Regions from separate parts of the Pseudomonas sp. GOM7 genome, predicted to be linked through region 2. Evidence: riboswitches for the same ligand, from Rfam matches in the RefSeq annotation. Region 2 holds a riboswitch; each other region holds the start of a gene.

Region 1 (6,374 bases), 810 kb from region 2:
CTTTGCAGGGGCTGGCTTGGTAATACGGTGTTGGTTGTTCTTGTGCCTGTTCCGAATTGCCGCGTTTTTGTTGATGTTTCTGGTTTCGCCCTCCCGGGCGAGTCACTTTTGACGAGCAAAAGTAACCAAAACCCTCCGCCCGATCATCCGAGCTAGGCGCCCCCGCCCTGCTGCGCGAGGGTTCGCTCACTCCATCACCGCTCCAGAGGCCCGCCGCGGTGGGCCATCCTTGGCCCATCGCGGCTCTCGGCTTTGGCATCCTGCGTCGCTCTACCTCCTGCATCCATGCAGTCGTCGCGACATCCATGCCGCTCAACCTCTTCCACGGCGATTCCGTTCGCCCTCCTGGGCGGGCTCTGCACGCGCCTGAACGTGCGGTTATTCCCAAGGGCTCTGAGTGCTTGAGCATGAGGTCAGCCTTAGGGCTGACCCGAATGCCGGCTGAAAGCCGGCAAGCTATCCATGCGGATGAAATCACGCGAATGAAAGTTTTGGTTTAACCGACGGCCACGTCGTGACTTCGCTGTTACCAGAACACGCCGGGCATGCCCGGAGCCAGTGTACGTTCAGGCGCGCTAACTCCCCCTTCAGGAGGCCGAACGTAGGGGGCGAGCGGCATGGATGCTGCGAGATACCGATGGCGGCCCCGCGTAATGGGCCAGGGACGGCCCATGTACGCCGACCCCGGAGCGATGCCGGAGTGAGGGAAGTCGAGCGCAGCGAGACCCAGATGGCGGGGGTGCGTTTCTTTTGCTTACTTTTCTTTGCGCAGTTCAAAGAAAAGTGAGTCGCCCGAGGGGGCGAAACCCGGGATATCTGAAAACACCCGAAGCGGAGTCCAGAACACCAACGCAAGCCAACAAGATCACACAAACTTGCCAGTCCGGTATCAAACAAGCAGTCCACTCCAAAACTGCAACTAACCCCATCCACATCGAATCTACAGCGCTGGCGTCCAGGTCACCGCCAGCAGCGCGGTGCGGCCGGCATCTCGGTAGGGGCGTGGCTCGCCCACGAAGTCCAGCGCGCTGGTCGGTCGCATGTAGTTGCTCAGGGCGTAGCGACGATCCAACACATTGTCCAGCTTCAGATCCCAGCGCAGTTCGGGCGTGCTCTGCCAACTGCTGCGCAGGTCGAGTACGCCATAGCCGGAGAGTTGGCGGGTATTGGCGGCGTCATCGTAGCGTTGGCTCACCGCGCGCCAGGAGCCGCCTACGGTGAAAGCACCGAACTGCCGGTCGAGATCCAGGCTCAGGGTACGCCGTGCGCGGTAGGCAAGGGTATGGCCGTTGCTGCGGTCGCGCGGGTCGATCAGGCTCAGGCCGAGGTTGGCGCGCCAGCCCAGCAGGTTGCGGGCAACGCTGGCCTCGAAGCCATCGATGCGCGCCCTGGCGATGTTCTCTGGCTGGTTGGCGTTGCTGTCCCAGGCGATCATGTCGTCGATGTCGGTGCGATACAGGGACGTGCTCAACTGCGTGCCGGAGGCGTCGGCGCGCCATTGCAGCTCATAGGTTTTCGAGGTCTCCGCTTGCAGGTTCGGGTTGCCGGCACCTGGGTAGTAGAGGTCGCTGAAAGTGGGCGCGCGAAAACCCTCGGCATAGCTGAGGATCCAGCTCTGCCTGTCGCCAACGGGCAGGCTGAGCGCGGCATTCCAGCTATTCTGGCTGCCGTAGCGCTGGTTGTCGTCGTGGCGCAGGCCCAGTTCGGTGCCGAAGTGCTCGCCCTTGAAGCTGTGCTGGGCGAAGAGGGCATGATTGTCGCGTTGGTCTTCGGCAAATGCCGTGCTGCCATCGACCCGATCCTCGTACCAGTCGCTGCCCAGGGTCAGTTGGTTGGCGGCGTCCAGTTGCAGGCGATTGATCCAGCTCGCCGAGTGGCGTGTGGTTTCCAGCGTGCCATTGTTCCAGCTATCCGCCGCGCCCAGCGCCTTGTTGCGGTCGAAGCTGCGGCCCAGTTCGAGACGGCTGTTCCAGCTATCGCTGAGCTGGCCATCCAGATAGCCGCTGTAACTGCTCAGGCGGAACTCGTCGTGGGGCTGGCCGGGGGCGAAGCTGTAAGCGTCGTCGTATTCACTGTCGCCGCGTTGGTCGTTCAGGTTCAGCCCGGCTTGCCAGGCGTCGCTGAAGCGATGATCCAGATTCAGATGTACGGCCTTGTTGCGCAGGCCGTCATGGTCGCTGTCGGCGCCGACGTCGTCGCTGGTGCGATCCCAGCCGTGGCTTTCGTCCAGGCTGCCACCGAGGTTGAAGGTGGTGCGCGCGTCGCCGCCTGCCAGCGTCACGCTGCGCTGGAAGGTACGATGGCTGCCGAGCGCCAGGCGCACCTGTGGCTGCAGGCCTGCCTCGCCACGGCGGGTGAAAATCTGGATCACCCCGCCAATGGCGTCGGCGCCATACAGGGATGAGCGCGGCCCGCGCGTCACTTCCAAGCGCTCCACGTTATCGATGTTCAGGTAGTCCAGGCGGGCGATGCCACTGCTAGCGGAGGCAACGCGTTGGCCGTCGATCAGCACCAGGGTCTGTGCGGTACTGGTGCCGCGCACGGAGTAGGAAATCACCCCGCCGGAGCTACCAACCTGCACGCCGGGCACGCGGCTGAGCAACTGCGGCACGCTGCGCGCCTGCAAACGCTCGATATCCTCACGCGTGAACACGCTGGTGGCCGCCGTCGCCTGGGCCTGGGGTTCGGCCTGGCGGCCGGAGGTGACCACCAGCGGCTCGGTCACATAGGGTTCGGCGGCCTGTGACAGCGTGGGCACAAGGGCGATGGCCAGGGCCAGGCGGGACAGTTTCATGGTTTTTCCTCAAAGGTCGGCAGACGTTCGAGGGGGCAGGCGCAAGCGCGGACAGGGCGGCGCTCGACCCTGTCGCCCTCCGCAACAGCAGTCACACCGTCAGGGCCGGTCTCCGGGCTCTCGACCGGCATCCGCCTTCCCAGGATGCCCCAGTGGCTGTTGGATGCCGTTGCAGCCTTGCGGCTACCGTCGATTACCGTTGCGGGGGCAGCGTCGGGATTGCACCGACTTCCCGTTTAACGCCGCTTGCGCAGCGCACCCTGGCGGAACATGAAGTGCGCGCACCTTAGTGCGCGCCCGTGGGAATGACAAGCAAGCTCCGCTCACTCAGCGATGAGCGGGGTTCATGCTTGGGCGGTTTGTCGGCGTGGGCGGCATCGCTTGCTTTTCGTGGCGCAGCTCGCGTGGCTTCGTCGTGGGCTCCTGCTGGCTGAGGCGACTGGCCGTCCTGTGCAGATCCAGCACCAGTTGCGCCAGTGCCTGAGCGGCCTGGAGGATCTCCTCGGCACTCTGGCTACTGCGCTCGGCGGCACCAGTGATGGCCTGGGCCTGTTCGTTGACCGCATGCACCTGGGTCAGTTGCGATTGCATGCTCTGGCTGAGCTTGGCGAGGCGGTCTTGCATGGCCTCCACGTCATGCTGGATGCGTTGCAGGGCTGCTGTGGCCTCATCCGAGCGGGCCACACTGCGCTGCGCCGCTTCCTGGCAACTGTGCATGCTGTGCATGCTCTCCAACGTCTGCTGGCGCACGCTGGCCAATGTGGTGGTGATCTCCTCGGTCGCTTGCGAGGTGCGCCTGGCCAGGTTGCGCACCTCATCGGCGACCACAGCGAAGCCGCGTCCGCTGTCGCCTGCGCGTGCCGCCTCGATGGCGGCGTTGAGCGCTAGCAGGTTGGTCTGGTCGGCGATGGCGTGAATGGCCTCGCTGATGTGCTGGATGGCCTCGGTCTGCTGGTTCAGGGCTTGCAGGGTCTGGCTGGACTGCTTGATGCGCTCGGCCAACTGGCTGACTTCCTCGGCGTTGTGCTTGACCGCCACGCTGCCCTGGCGGGTCATGGCCAGGGCCTGTTGCGAGGCGCGTTCGCTGTCGACTATGTAGGCGGTGGCTTCGCCGATGCTGTGGTTGACCTCCACCATCGCGCGGGCCGTGGATACCGCCGCCGTCTGTCCCTCGCCAGCACACTGGCTGGCACTGCTGGAAATGCGGCTGAGGTCGCTGGAACTCTGCTGCAGGGCCGCCCCGGCGCTGAGAATGCCCTGCATGGTGTTGTCCATCTTGTCGACGAAACTATTGACCCAGCCGGCCAGCGCGCCAGCCTCGTCACTGCTGAAACGCTGCAGTTGCAGGCGGTTGCTCAGCGGCGCCCCGCACTCGGCGGTTTCCAGGAAGAAGTCCGATAGCGCCTGGAGCTGGCGTATGCGTGGGCGCAGGCTGAAGGCCCAGTAAACGAGCAGCAGCAGGGCGCTGGCAGTGATGCTCAGCGCGTTGGCATGGGTTGGCAGCAGGCGTGGTAATTGCCAGTTCAGCAGGCCCAATGCCAGCAGGCCGAACAGCAGGTGGCTGGTCAGCCTGTAACCGAGACTGCGCTGGCGGTAGACCTCTTCCAGGTCGCCTTCGCACATCAGCCCCCAGGTGTCCGGGGAGCCGGGCATCTGCAAGGTCAGGCCGGCACCGATCACCGGCACGTAGCGATAGTCCGGGTAGCCCGGGTACAGGGCGAACAGGTTGTGCCCCTTGCGGATGGTTTCCCGCACCCCTGGATGCAACTGGCCGCTGGAAGGGTCGGTGAAGCGCAGCTCGAACTCGGTGTGATGCTGCACCTTAACGGTGCCGAAGGGGGTTTTCACGCCCTGTTTCAGGTTGTCGCCGCCGGTGAAGGTGTCGTCCTCGAAGCGCGAGCGGGACAGGGCGGTGCCTGGCACGATCTGCGGATCGTGCACACTTTTGACCATGAACAGGTAGTTATCGCCGGAGTCGCGGTAGACGTGACCGGCCTCGCGCTGGATCAGATCGCTGAGCACGTCGTTGGGGATGCGCGCGCACAGGCAGCCGAGCGCCTTGCCGGCCTGGTGCAGAGGCTGATGGAACATCAGGGTCACGGCATCGTGGAACTTCGAGGTGGTGGCCCCCAGTTGCAGGGTCAGCGGGTCGACATAGGGGCCATGCAGGAACTGCCCGGCCAGGCCTGCTGCCAGGGCCTTGGCATCGTGACGCTGGCCGATTCGAGGGGCATGGGTGGAGGCGATGATCAGGCCGCTGGCATCGACCACGAACAGCTCGGAGACTTCCGGCAGATGCTGGTGCAGACGTTTCAGATCGGTGTTGCTGGAGAGTGGCCAGGCCTGCTGCAGGCCGGCGGCGATGAGTTCCAGTGCCTGCCAGTGCTGGCTGGCCCAATTGGTCAGCAGATCGACTCGGGTGCGGGCCAGCCCCGCGAAGGTCTTCTCGACCCGCTCGACCTGCCCGGAGTTGAGCAGACAAGACCAGCGCATGGCCAGTTTGCCGGTCTTGCCGAACCAGGGCAGCCAGCGTCGCTCGTGCCCGGTGAAATCCATCCCATCACTGCGTAGTTGCATGATGCGCCCCTGTCCCCTGCTGATTGGAGATTCTTGTGCAGGGAGTCTAGGCCAAGTATTAGGGTCTGTTGCCGTTGACGCAGCAACGCGGCTCGCGTCGAAACGGCAACAGACCCTAGCAATAACTGGGCCGGGCGGTGCGTCAGGTCAGGGCTGGAGCTGTTTCAGGCGCTCGCGTACCGCACGTTCGATACCGGCTTCGTCGAGGCCGCATTCGGCAAGCATCTGGCTCGGCTTGGCGTGCTCGACGTAGTAGTCCGGCAGGCCGAGGTGCAGCAGCGGTACCTGGCGGTTCTCGGCGGCGAAGAATTCGCCAACCGCACTGCCGGCGCCACCCATGATGCTGTTTTCTTCGAGGGTCACCAGCAGCGCGTGGTTGCCTGCCAGTTCGCGCAGCAGGGCTTCGTCCAGGGGTTTGACGAAGCGCATGTCGACCACCGTGGCATCCAGGGTTTCCCCGACGCGCAGGGCTTCGGCCAGTTGCACGCCGAAGGCCAGCAGGGCGACGCCCTGGCCCTGGCGGCGTACTACGGCCTTGCCGATCTGCAGCGGCTCCAGGCCGGCATCGAGCGGCGCGTTGGGGCCAGTGCCGCGTGGGTAGCGCACCGCCGCCGGGCCCTCGAACAGGTGGCCGGTGGTGAGCATGCGGCGCAGCTCGTTCTCGTCGCTCGGGGTCATCACCAGCATGCCGGGGATGCAGCGCAGGTAGGAGAGGTCGAAGCTGCCGGCATGGGTAGGGCCGTCTTCGCCGACCAGGCCGGCGCGGTCGATGGCGAACAGCACATCGAGGTGCTGCACGGCCACGTCGTGGATCAACTGGTCATAGGCGCGCTGAAGGAAGGTGGAGTAGATCGCCACCACCGGCTTGGCGCCTTCGCAGGCCATACCGGCGGCCAGGGTCACGGCGTGCTGCTCGGCAATCGCCACGTCGAAGTAGCGATCAGGGAAGCGCTCGGCGAAGGCCACCAGGTCGGAGCCTTCCTTCATCGCCGGGGTGATGCCC
Region 2 (6,374 bases):
CAGCCGGCCTGCCGGCGCGCTTCGGCTTCATCCAGGCCGCCGTCCTCGAGCGCCAGCGATTCGCGCCAGACCCGCGCCGACAGCGGGTTCATGTCTTCCGGCTCGTCCAGCTCGATCACCGCTTGCACGGCCTCGTCGAACAGGCGAATCAGGTTGCTGAAGGCATCGCGGAAGAAGCCCGACACGCGCAGGGTGACGTCCACCCGTGGGCGACCGAGTTGTTCCAGCGGCAGCACCTCGAAACGCTCGACGCGCTGGCTGCCCGGCTGCCATACCGGGCGCACGCCCATCAGCGCCAGCGCCTGGGCGATATCGTCGCCGCCGGTGCGCATGGTCGCCGTGCCCCATACCGACAGGCCGAGCTGGCGCAGGTGATCGCCCTCGTCCTGCAGGTGGCGCTCCAGCAGGCGATCCGCTGCCTGCACGCCGAGGCGCCAGGCAGTGGGCGTGGGCAGGTGGCGCACGTCGACAGTGAAGAAGTTGCGCCCGGTGGGCAGTACATCGAGGCGCCCGCGACTGGGCGCGCCACTCGGCCCAGCAGGCACGAAACGCCCTTGCAGCGCCGCCAGCAGGCCGCCCATTTCGGCATCGCCGCATGCATCAAGCAAGGGCGCGATATGTTCGGCCAGGCCGTCTAGGATAAGTGCCACCTCGGCGCCAAAGGCGCCGATGCGCTCACCACCGAGACGCTGCTCGATCAGCCTTAGCGCCAGCAGTTCCAGACGCTCGCGGGTATCGCCGACGCTGCGCCACAGGCTGTTATCCACAGCCTGCAACGCCTGTGGACGCAGCCCTTCCCAAGGCTGGCCCATAGCACAATCTAGCGGATCTAGGCCCAGTTCCAGGCCACGGGCCAGCGCGCGCAGCAGGCTGGCATTGGCGCCCTGGCCATCGCCACGGGGGATGCGCAGCAGCGCCAGCAGGGTGTCACGGCGCAGTTGCCCGGCCGGCGACTCGCCGAATACGTGCAGGCCATCGCGGATCTGCGATTCCTTGAGGTCACAGAGGTAGGCGTCGAGCTGCGGCAGCCAGCTATCGCCGTCATCGTTGAGTTGCAGGCCCAGTTCGCGGTCGAGGCTGGCCTCGCGCACCTTGGCCAGAATCTCGCCGCGCAGCTCCACGGCGCGGCGCTGGTCGAGCTGGCTGGCGTCGTAATACTCGTCGGCCAGGCGCTCCAGATCGCGCAACGGGCCGTAGCTCTCGGCACGGGTCAAAGGCGGCATCAGGTGGTCGATGATCACCGCCTGGGTGCGGCGCTTGGCCTGCGCGCCCTCGCCCGGATCGTTGACGATAAAGGGATAGACGTTGGGCAGCGGGCCGATCAGCGCCTGCGGCCAGCAGCCTTCGGAGAGGCCGACGCTCTTGCCCGGCAGCCATTCCAGGTTGCCGTGCTTGCCGACGTGGATCAGCGCATCGGCGGCGAAGGCCGTGCGCAGCCAGGCATAGAAGGCGATATAGCCGTGCGGCGGCACCAGATCCGGGTCGTGATACACCGCCGCAGGGTCGAGCTGGTAGCCACGTGCAGGTTGGATACCAACGAAGGTCAGGCCGAAACGTAGGCCGGCAACCATCATCCGCCCGCTGCGGAACATGGGATCGTTCTGCGGCTCGCCCCAGCGCTCGCGCACGGCCTGCTGATTGGCCGGCGGCAGGCTGTGGAAAAACGCCAGGTAGTCGTCCAGTGCCAGGCTTTGCGCACAGGGACGTGAATCCAGGCCGTCGAGATCGTTGGTGACGCCACCGAGCAGGCTGTGGACAAGTGCGGTGCCGCCGTCTGGCAAGTTATCCACAGGGTACCCCTGAGCCTGCAGGGCGCGGAGGATATTCAGCGCAGCAGCCGGCGTATCCAAGCCGACGCCGTTGCCGATGCGGCCATCGCGGGTCGGGTAGTTGGCCAGGATCAAGCCTATTCGCTTCTGATCGTTGCTTTTGATCGCCAACTGGCACCAATTATGCGCCAGTTCGGCGACGTAGGCCATACCCGACTCATGCGCCTGATAGCACACCACGTCGCACTGGCTGCGTTCGCTGCGCCAGGCCAGCCCCTTGAAGCTGATGGCAGTGCCGATCAGCCGGCCATCCAATTCGGGCAATACCACGTGCATGGCCAGATCGCGCGAGCCCAGGCCCTGGGCGCTGGTCTGCCATTGCGCCTGGTTGTCCAGCGAGCAGATGGCCTGCAGTACCGGGATATCACGGCGGAACACCCGCGCCTGCGGCGCCTCGGGGTTGGACAGTGCGAAGCCGGTGGTGTTGATGATCAGTGCGGCGCAGGTTTCGTCCAGCCAGGCTTGTACCTGATCCAGGCAGGCCGGCTCCTTGAGGCTAGCCACGGCAATCGGCAGCGGGTTGAGGCCCTGACCAAGCAGGTGCTCGCAGAAGGTCTCGACGAAGGCGGTGTTCGCCGACTGCACATGGTTGCGGTAGAACAGCAGCGCCACAACAGGCGCAGCCGGCTGCCACTGCGCCTGCCAGTCAGCCAGCGCCGCCAGGCTACGCTGGGGGTGATAAAGACCGACACGTGGCAACGGCTGCGGCTCCTGCCAAGGGTCATCGCGGCCCAGCCAACGGCTGCCGATGCAGCGAAATAGCTGGCGGGCATTGTCCAAGCCGCCCTGGCGCAGGTACTGCCAGAGGCGCTGGCTGTCTTCTTCAGCAACGTTGCCGAGGGCATTCAGCTCCGGGTCGGGCTTGTCGTCGCCCGGCACCATGATCACCGTGGCGCCCCGCCCCCCCAGCTCCACCAGGCGCTCGACGCCATAGCGCCAATAGCTCACCCCGCCATGCACCGAGATCAGGATGACCCTGGCATGCTGCAGCACCTGTTCGACGTAGTAGTCCACCGAGGCGTTGTTGCTCAGTTGCGCCGGGCTGGCCAGGCGCAGACTGGGGTAGTCGTCCGGCAGTTGCCGGGCGGCTTCGGCCAACAGCGACAGGTGCGAATCTCCTGTGCACAGGATCACCAGTTCGGCCGGGGTCTGGCCGAGGTCGGCGATGCTGTCGGCCGGCAACTGGGCGCCGGGCTGGGTGCGCAGGAGGTGCATTTAAGCGAGCCGCAAGCTGCAAGCCGCAAGCTGCAAGTGGAAGCAAACGCTGCACGCAGTAGTGCTTACTTGCGGCTTGCAGCTCGCCACTTGCCGCTTCATCAAACCGCCGCCTTCAGCTCGGCCTCGATGGCCGCGCGGTCGAGCTGCTGGCCGATCACCACCAGGCGGCTCAAGCGTGGCTCGTCGGCCTGCCAGGCACGGTCGAAATGGCGGTCGAAGCGCTGACCGACACCCTGCACCAGCAGGCGCATGGGTTTGCCGGGGATCGCTGCGAAGCCTTTCACCCGCAGAATGCCGTATTTCGCCACTGCGTCCTTCAGCGCAGCCAACAGGCGTGCCTCCTCGGCTTCCGGTAGTTCCACGTGGAACGAGTCGAATTCCTCATGATCGTGGTCTTCGTCTTCATCGTCGTGGTGGGTGCGGCGGTTGTCGATATGCAGCTCGGTTTCGCTGTTCAGGCCCAGCAGCACGCTGATCGGCAGATCACCACCATGCGCCTCGATCACCTTCACCGCTGGCGGCAGCTCCTCGGCCACCTCGGCGCGCACGGCAGCCAGTGCCTCGGCATCGATCAGATCGGCCTTGTTGAGAATCACCAGGTCGGCGCTGGCCAGTTGGTCGGCGAACAGTTCGTGCAGCGGCGACTCATGGTCGAGGTTGGGGTCGAGCTTGCGCTGCTCGTCCACCTGATCGGGGAAGGCAGCGAAGGTACCGGCGGCAACGGCCGGGCTGTCGACCACGGTGATCACCGCATCGACCGTGCAAGCATTGCGGATTTCCGGCCAGTTGAAGGCCTGCACCAGCGGTTTTGGCAGGGCCAGGCCGCTAGTCTCGATGAGGATATGGTCGAGGTCGCCACGGCGCGCCACCAGCTCGCGCATCACCGGGAAGAACTCTTCCTGCACGGTGCAGCACAGGCAACCGTTGGCCAGCTCGAAGACGCGGCCGTTGGCCTCTTCCTCGCTGCAGCCGATGGAGCACTGCTTGAGGATCTCGCCATCGATGCCCAGCTCGCCGAACTCATTGACGATAACCGCGATGCGGCGGCCGCCGGCATTGGCCAGCAGGTGGCGCAGCAGGGTGGTCTTACCGGCACCGAGAAATCCGGTGACGATGGTGACGGGCAGTTTGGCGAGGGTTTTCATGAAGGATCCCGTGGCGTCGATAAGTTCGGCGGACGGGTACGCGCAGGCGGGCACGCAGGAGCGTGCTGGCCGCATCGGATCACCCCGTCCGAGCAGATGGCTGGTCAGTCGAGGCAGGTCTCCTGGCTCACGGCTTGCGCGGCGCGCATCCCTTCACCTTCCCGCCGGTTGGCAGTGGTCTAACGAAGGGCATAACCGTTCACAGTTGCGGGGGCAGCCAGGGCATCGACCCTGCTCCCTCTTAGCTCCCCGACCGCTGGCCGGGAAGAACCTCGAAAACAAGAAGGCTACGCAGGCCGCGACGGCCGGTCAATCGCGGTTGACCATCCGCAGGTGCCATGATGAGCTACGCCACCGCTCAAACCAAATGCCGCTCATGTTGCCAACCGCTGATCGCTCATCCACCTCACCGATACAGGTCGTCGCTGGATTGGGGTGTCGCCGTGGCTGTAGCCTGGACGAGCTACTCGACCTGCTTATCCACAGCCTGGCTCGGCATGGACTGACGGCGGACAACCTGGCGGGCCTGGCCAGCATCGCCCACAAGCGCGACGAAGCCGGCCTGCACGCCCTGGCTGAACACCTGGGACTTGAGCTGTCTTTCTTCTCGCCCGAGCAACTAAGCGCCTACCTGGCAAAGACAGGCGGCAACCCCCTCAGCCAAGCCACCACTGGCAGCCCAGCCGTAGCCGAGCCCTGCGCACTGGCGTTGGCAGCGCGCATGGGCATATCGCCCTGCCAGCTCGGCGAGAAAACCCGCAGCGCCAGCGCCACCTGTGCGCTGGCCACCTTCACCGATACGAGCATCTAGCTGTGGACTACTTCGAGAACGTGATCAAGACCTTGCTTGAGGGCGAAGGATATTGGGTGCGCCAATCCTTCAAGGTCAATCTCACCAAGGAAGAGAAAAGGGAAGTTGGCAAACACTCTATCCCTCGCCCCGAAATCGATCTACTGGCTTACAAGCCAAACGAAAACAGGTTGCTGGCCTTTGAAGCAAAGTCCTTTCTGGACTCGCCCGGCGTCAGGCTCTCATGCCTCAGCGAAAGCCATGATGTTCCTGAGGGCAAATACAAGTTATTTACCTGCGAGAATTACAGAAAGATCGTTTTTCAACGACTCAAGCAAGACCTGATTGACTGCGGAATGGGTAATGCCAGCACCGAGATCGTTTTAGGGCTTGCTGCCGGCAAGGTCTATCAGTCGAAGAACTCCGAAATCAAAGAACTGTTTTCCCGCAACGGCTGGCTGTTCTGGTCACCGGAGGACATCCGTAACAAAGTGATCGATCTCGCTAAGCGCGGCTACGAAAACGAGCCAGCCATCATCACTGCCAAAATTCTGATGCGCCAACCGTGAAAAGCCATGAACTCCTTGAGCACAATACATGACCGTCTACTTTATCGGCGCCGGCCCCGGCGACCCCGAGCTGATCACCGTCAAGGGCCAGCGGCTTATCCACAAATGCCCAGTCATCCTCTATGCAGGGTCGCTGGTTCCCGAAGCCGTGTTACAGGGCCACAGCGCCGAACAGGTGGTGAACACCGCCGAACTGAATCTGGGCGAGATCATCACACTACTGCATGAGGCCCATAAGCGCGGCCAGGACGTCGCCCGCGTGCACTCCGGCGACCCGTCGCTGTACGGCGCCATAGGCGAGCAGATTCGCGAACTGCGTGCGCTGGGTATTCCCTTCGAGATCATCCCCGGCGTCACCGCCACCGCCGCCTGTGCGGCGCTGCTGGAATCAGAGCTGACCCTGCCCGGCATCGCCCAGACCGTGATCCTCACCCGCTACGGCACCACCTCGCCCATGCCCCAGGGCGAGCAATTGCAGGATCTGGCCCAGCACCGCGCGACCCTGGCCATCCACCTGGGGGTGCGCCATCTGCCGGCCATAGTCGACGAACTGCTGCCGCACTATGGCGCCGACTGCCCCATCGCGGTTATCCACAGGGCGAGCTGGCCGGATCAGGACTGGGTGTTGGGCACACTCGCCGATATCGAGGAAAAGGTCGCCGCCAAGGACTTTCGCCGCACGGCGTTGATCCTGGTCGGGCGCGTGCTGGATCCAGGTGCCTTCGCGGAATCTGCACTGTATGACGCAGCGCATCGGCACCTCTACCGTCCCGGCACTGATTGAACCTTGGCGAGAAACCGCACAAAGCGCTGAAAACCTTTA
Region 3 (6,374 bases), 2.3 Mb from region 2:
AGCCTGCCACGCTCGACCCGCGAACTCAGCGCCATGCGCACGCCCAGCGTCGGGCGTAATGCGCTGCGCAGCGGTGATCTGCTGTTCTTTGCCACCAATGGCGGCGGTGTCGTCAGTCATGCCGGTATCTACGTCGGCGAGGGGCGCTTCGTGCATGCGCCATCCACGGGCGGCACCGTGCGCCTGGACAGCCTCGACAATCGCTACTGGAACAAGACCTATCTGAGCGCCAAGCGCGTGATCACGCCTGAGCTGGCGCACAATCCCTGAGGTCGGCGGCCCGTCATTGATGCTCGATGCGGTTGCGCCCGGCGTGCTTGGCGCGGTAGAGCGCCAGGTCACTGCGTGTCAGCGCGGCTTCTGCCGTGCGATCCTCCCCGCTTAGTGTCGCCACGCCGATGCTGGTGGTCAGCAGGATGCGCTGTTCCCCTTGCAGCAAGGGTATATGCAGCAACTCCTGCTGGATACGCTGGGCGAAATGCAGGGCATCGTCGAGGTTGGCGTCGTTGAGCAGCACGGTGAACTCCTCGCCGCCGATACGGCCGGCGATATCGCCCTTGCGCAGGTGCTTGCGCAGTATCTCGGTGAAATGGCGCAGGGCCTGATCGCCGACCGCATGGCCCCAGGTGTCGTTGATCCGCTTGAAATGATCGAGGTCGAACATCAGCAGTGCGGCTTGCCGCGCGAGTGAGCGACGCAGGCGCGCCAGTTCGGCGTCCAGTTGGCGAATGAAGTGGCGACGGTTGGCCAGTTGGGTCAGCGAGTCGGTGGTGGCCAGCAGGTTCAGTTCGGCTTCGATGTTCTTGCGTGCGGTGATGTCGGTGACGAAACCGTGCCAGAGTACGCTGCCATCGGCCTGTGGCGTGGGCCGGGCAGCACCCATGCGCCAGGCGATTTCACCGCTGCTGCGACGAATGCGGTATTCCAGGTGCCAGGGGCTGAGCGCCTGGGACGCCTTGCTCAATGACTTCAGATAGAGGGTCAGGTCGTCCGGATGGATCAGTGCCTGCACCTTGTCCGGCGCTGCGCATAGCTCGGCAGGCGATAGCCCGTAGATTTCCTGCGCGCCGGCGCTGACATAGGTGAAGTGACCATTGCCTGTGGTCTGCGCATGGTACTGGAAGACCATGCCGGGGATTTCGTTGCTCAGCGCGCTCATCATTTCGGCGCTTTGTTGCAGGCGTTCTGCCAGACCACGCAGGGCGCTGATATCGGTGGTGGTGCCGATCATGCGCAGAGGCGTGCCGTCGGCGTCGCGTTCGACCACCTTGCCACAACTACGCACCCAGCCGTAGTGACCGTCGCGATGGCGGATGCGATGTTCCACTTCGTACTTGGCGCTACGCTGCTGCAGATGATCGGCGATGGCGTGTTGCACGCCCGGCAGGTCTTCGGGGTGGACGCGGGCATAGCTGTCCTGGATGTCGTCGCCGATCTCGTCGTCCGCGTAGCCGAGCAGGGCCTTCCAGCGCGTCGAGTAGTGAATCCTGCCGCTGCGCAGGTCGCGATCCCAGATGCCTGTGTCGCTGCCGTCGATGGCCAGGCTCATGCGCTGTTCACTCAGGCGCAAGCTGTGCAGCTCCAGGCTCTGCGCCAGCAGATTTTCCAGGCTGGCCTGGAGATCCGCCAGGCAGGCGTCGTCCAGATTGCGGGGTGGTTGGCGATGGAGCAGACAAAGCAGGGCCTGGTCACCCAGCAGCGGAAGTAGGGTAAGGCTCCGCAGCCCGTGTGCGATTTGCAGTGAATGCCAGTCGGAGGCTGCTGGCAGCTCGCTGAGAGCGAGGTTGCGTCTGGTAGCTGGCCAGGCATCGAGGCTCAGGCGGATATTGCCGTCAACGGCCTGGCCGACGCAGGCGCTGATCCGCTCTTGAGCGGGCGGCCCTTCGAGGAGCAGGACGCTGTCTGCGCCGGTCTGGGCGCAGGCCAGGCGTAACAGCGGCAGGCAGACCTGGGCGAAAGGGCGTGGCCGCGATTCGGGTGTATCGGGGGACGGCATGGGCTTCACGCTCCTGAGATAAATCGTGCTCTGTTCGCCCTTGGGGCGATCTGCAACCAGATGCGTGTCGTGAAACAGTTTAGGGTCTGTTGCTGCATCGTGCCATCGCGGCATCGGGCCTGGCCTGGCCGGGCAGGCCATCGCGGGCATCTGATCGATTTCGTGAACTGCGTCATATGAGATGCTGGCAAAGTGCCTGCCGCCTGTTTAGAATCGCTGCGCTTGCAGGATGCACTCCCCTGGGTTTCGTCGTAAGCCCCCAGCCATGGAAGACTCGATGTTGCATGCCCTCGTTCCAACACACTCTCAACCCTTTTCCCTTCGCCAGCCCTGGTCAGTCGGCATTCGCCGAAAAGGCCGTTTTTCTTTGCATGAGGTTCGTATGAACAAGCCCCTTATCGGCAGCTTTGCGGCGCTGCTGATGTTGCTCGGCGGTTGCGCCACGGAGCAGTCGCGTACCCTGGAGGTCGCCAAGGTGAATACCGCCCAGGTGTCCTACGCCGGGCCTCGCAGCCCGATTTCCGTCGGCAAGTTCGACAATCGCTCCAGCTACATGCGCGGTATCTTCACTGACAGCGTCGACCGTCTCGGTGGGCAGGCCAAGACCATCCTGATCACTCACCTGCAACAGTCCAACCGCTTCAATGTGCTCGACCGCGACAACCTGGCCGAGCTGCAGCAGGAATCCGGTTTTTCCAAGCAGGCGCAGCAGGTACGTGGCGCCAACTACGTGGTCACCGGTGATGTCACCGAGTTCGGCCGCAAGGAAGTCGGCGATCACCAGTTGTTCGGCATTCTCGGCCGTGGCAAGCAGCAGATCGCCTACGCCAAGGTCAACCTCAACATCGTCGACGTGAAGACCTCCGAAGTGGTGTTCTCCTCCCAGGGCGCGGGTGAATACAGCCTGTCCAACCGCGAGATCGTCGGTTTCGGCGGTACCGCCAGCTACGACTCCACCCTCAATGGCAAGGTGCTCGACCTGGCCATCCGCGAGGCGGTGAACAAACTGGTCAATGGCGTCGACACCGGCGCATGGAATCCAACCAAGTAAAAGGAACTTAGCAAGCATGACAATCGCACGCAGATTGGCCGTTTTCTCCGGGATGTTAGTACTCGGCGTGCTGGGTGGCTGTGCCAGTGGCCCGCAGCCCCTGTATTACTGGGATGGTTACCAGCAGCAGGTCTACCAACGCTTCGACAACCAGAGCAGCACCGAGGAGCAGATCGCCGCGCTGGAAGCCAGCGTGCAAAAAGCGCGCGCTGCCGACCGCACACTGCCGCCGGGCTTCCATGCCCATCTGGGCATGCTCTATGCCGATGTCGGCAAGCTCGACCAGGTGCGCCAGGAGTTCGAGACCGAGAAGGCGCTGTACCCCGAGTCCGCCACTTACATGGACTTTCTGATGCGGAAATTCGACCAATGAAGACGATCTTTTCCCTCGCTGCTCTGAAAACCGCCGCGCTGCTGGCCTGCCTGGCTATCCTCGGCGGCTGCGCGGCGCCCAAGGCCTACGACTACAGCGCTTTCCTGGAGAGCAAGCCGGCGTCGATCCTGGTGCTGCCGCCGGTGAACCAGTCGCCGGACGTCAAGGCCTCCTACAGCTTCTATTCGCAGGTTACCCTGCCGCTGAGCGAAGCCGGTTACTACGTGATGCCGGTGGCGGTGGTGGACGAAACCTTCAAGCAGAACGGCCTGATGAATGCCGAGGAGATCCGCCAGGCCTCGCCGCAGAAGCTGCGTGAGATCTTCGGCGCCGACAGTGTGCTGTATCTGGATGTCACCGAATACGGCAGCAGCTACAAGGTCATCACCAGTGAGGTGGCGGTGACCGCCACGGCCAAGCTGGTGGATCTGCGCAACGGCAAGCTGCTCTGGGAAGGCACTGCGCGTGCCAGCAGTGCCGAACAGCAGCAGAACAACGGCGGTGGCCTGGTCGGTATGCTGGTGGTGGCGTTGATCGATCAGGTGGTCAACACCCTGAGTGATCGCGGCCATGAAATCGCCGGTATCACCAGCTTCCGCCTGCTTTCCAGCAACATGCACAACGGCATCCTGCCGGGGCCACGTGCGCGCCCGGATGCGGCGCACTGAACCGAGCGTTGACGCACGGGGCGCGCTGCCTCTAACCTGCGCGCCTTGCTTCAGGTGCCCCGCGCCGTCATCGATGATGGCGCCGGGGTGAAACAGGGAAGCCGGTACGCAAGCCGGCGCTGCCCCCGCAACGGTAGGTGAGTCGCACGCCGCATCAGGCCACTGTGCTAGGCACGGGAAGGCGCGGCGCCGAGCCATTGGCCTCGCTCACGAGCCCGGAGACCGGCCTGTCGCAGTTTCACGGCATCGCGGAGGGCGTTGACCGGCTTGTGCCCCTGCCTGTGCGGGGCATTCGTGCTTTTGCCTCCGTCTGCTGCCAGCCATGAAATGCCCGGATCAGTGATGGAGTGTTCGCCCTTGCCAGCTTTCCTGATCTTTTCCTCGCCGCGCCGCCCTTCGTTCGGCTGGGGCGAGGCGGGCGCCTGACCTCGAGGAGCACAGCATGAGCGAGTCGGCCGAACGCGATGCCCGCCACAAGGCGCGCATGCAGCGCAAGAAAGCCCTGATCGACGAGAAGATCGCCCAGGCCCAGGACGAATACGGCCTGCTGCTGGTGCACAGCGGCAACGGCAAGGGCAAGAGCAGCAGTGCCTTCGGCATGGTCGCGCGCGCCCTCGGCCATGGCCTCAAAGTCGGCGTGGTGCAGTTCATCAAGGGCGCGGCCAGCACTGGCGAAGAGGCCTTCTTCCGGCGTTTTCCCGAAGAGGTCAGCTACCACGTGATGGGCGAGGGCTTCACCTGGGAAACCCAGGATCGCCAGCGCGATATCGCCAAGGCGCAGCAGGCCTGGGCCGTGGCCCGTGAGCTACTGAACGATGAGGCCATCGGCCTGGTGGTGCTCGACGAGCTGAACATCGCCCTCAAACACGGTTACCTGGAACTGGACGCGGTGCTGGCCGATATCGAGGCGCGGCCGCTGTTGCAGCATGTGGTGGTGACCGGGCGCGGCGCCTTGCCGGGCATGATCGAGGCAGCCGACACGGTGACCGACATGAGCCTGGTCAAGCATGCGTTCAAGGCTGGGGTGAAGGCGCAGAAGGGTATCGAATACTGATGAGTGCGCGTCACTGCCCGGCCCTGTTGATCGCCGCGCCGGCGTCCGGCCAGGGCAAGACCACCGTGACCGCCGCTCTGGCGCGCCTGCACAGGCGCCAGGGGCGACGGGTGCGGGTGTTCAAGTGCGGCCCGGACTTTCTCGACCCGATGATCCACGCCCGCGCCAGCGGCGCGCCGGTGTACCAGCTCGACCTGGCCATGGTCGGTGAGGCGGAGAGCCGACGCCTGTTGTGGCAGGCGGCCGGCGAGGCCGACCTCATCCTCATCGAAGGCGTGATGGGCCTGTTCGACGGCAAGCCCTCGGCGGCCGACCTGGCGCGGCACTTCGGCGTGCCGGTGCTGGGGGTGATCGACGGCGCGGCCATGGCTCAGACCTTCGGCGCCCTGGCCCATGGTCTGGCCACCTTCCAGCCCGATCTGCCCTTTGCCGGGGTGCTCGGCAACCGGGTGGCCAGCAGCCGCCATGGCGATATCCTGCGCGATGCCTTGCCTGCCAGCATCCGCTGGTTCGGTGCATTGCCACGCAGCGCCGCGGTGGAGCTGCCCAGCCGCCACCTGGGGTTGGTGCAGGCGGCCGAGCTGGCCGACCTGGATGCCCGCCTGGACGCCGCCGCCGATGCCCTTGCGGCCAGCGCCGATGTCGATCTGCCGGCTCCGGTGCGTTTTGCCGCGCCGCGCCTGGATGAGCCGGCCGCGCTGCTGGCCGGGGTGCGGATCGGGGTGGCGCGCGATGCCGCCTTCGCCTTCCTCTATCAGGCCAATCTCGATCTGCTGCAGGCCCTCGGCGCCGAACTGCATTACTTCTCGCCGCTGGCCGACAGCGGGCTGCCGGCCGTGGACAGCCTCTACCTGCCCGGTGGCTACCCCGAGTTGTACCTGGCCGAGCTGGAAGGCAACCAGGCCATGGCCGAGGCGATCCGCGCCCATCACCAGGCCGGTAAGCCATTGCTGGCGGAATGCGGCGGCATGCTCTACCTGCTCGATGAACTGCGCGACAAGCAGGGCGCCAGCGGCCGGATGCTCGGTCTGCTCAGCGGCAGCGCGGCGCTGCAGCCCCGGCTGACCGCCCTGGCGTTGCAGGAAGTGACGCTGCCGGAAGGCAAGCTGCGCGGGCACAGCTATCATCATTCGCGGCTGGAAAGTTCCCTGGCGCCCCTTGCCCTGGGCCGATGCCCGAATGGCAAGCCGGTGGCTGAGGCGGTGTATCGCCTGGGGCGGCTGACCGCCAGC

What was found. Region 2 has a riboswitch for cobalamin ahead of cobW (cobalamin biosynthesis protein CobW). Riboswitches for the same ligand answer to the same signal wherever they lie in the genome.
Region 1: linked by a shared signal. The riboswitch ahead of OU800_RS03590 (TonB-dependent receptor domain-containing protein) and the one ahead of cobW (cobalamin biosynthesis protein CobW) in region 2 are both predicted to bind cobalamin.
Region 3: linked by a shared signal. The riboswitch ahead of cobO (cob(I)yrinic acid a,c-diamide adenosyltransferase) and the one ahead of cobW (cobalamin biosynthesis protein CobW) in region 2 are both predicted to bind cobalamin.

Annotation. Positions count from the first base shown of each region.
Region 1 covers NZ_CP113519.1:780,455-786,828, forward strand. Annotated here, with positions in the region: gene OU800_RS03590 (TonB-dependent receptor domain-containing protein) at 941-2,794, opposite strand; cobalamin riboswitch at 2,881-3,072, opposite strand; gene OU800_RS03595 (methyl-accepting chemotaxis protein) at 3,122-5,371, opposite strand; gene dxs (1-deoxy-D-xylulose-5-phosphate synthase) at 5,519-6,374, opposite strand, start outside.
Region 2 covers NZ_CP113519.1:5,396,253-5,402,626, forward strand. Annotated here, with positions in the region: gene cobN (cobaltochelatase subunit CobN) at 1-3,044, opposite strand, end outside; gene cobW (cobalamin biosynthesis protein CobW) at 3,146-4,192, opposite strand; cobalamin riboswitch at 4,288-4,482, opposite strand; gene OU800_RS23980 (cobalamin biosynthesis protein) at 4,569-5,003, shown strand; gene OU800_RS23985 (hypothetical protein) at 5,006-5,551, shown strand; gene cobM (precorrin-4 C(11)-methyltransferase) at 5,580-6,335, shown strand.
Region 3 covers NZ_CP113519.1:2,244,259-2,250,632, forward strand. Annotated here, with positions in the region: gene OU800_RS10240 (C40 family peptidase) at 1-270, shown strand, start outside; gene OU800_RS10245 (sensor domain-containing diguanylate cyclase) at 284-1,996, opposite strand; gene OU800_RS10250 (CsgG/HfaB family protein) at 2,379-3,047, shown strand; gene OU800_RS10255 (DUF4810 domain-containing protein) at 3,100-3,420, shown strand; gene OU800_RS10260 (DUF799 domain-containing protein) at 3,417-4,088, shown strand; cobalamin riboswitch at 4,124-4,333, shown strand; gene cobO (cob(I)yrinic acid a,c-diamide adenosyltransferase) at 4,531-5,142, shown strand; gene OU800_RS10270 (cobyrinate a,c-diamide synthase) at 5,142-6,374, shown strand, end outside.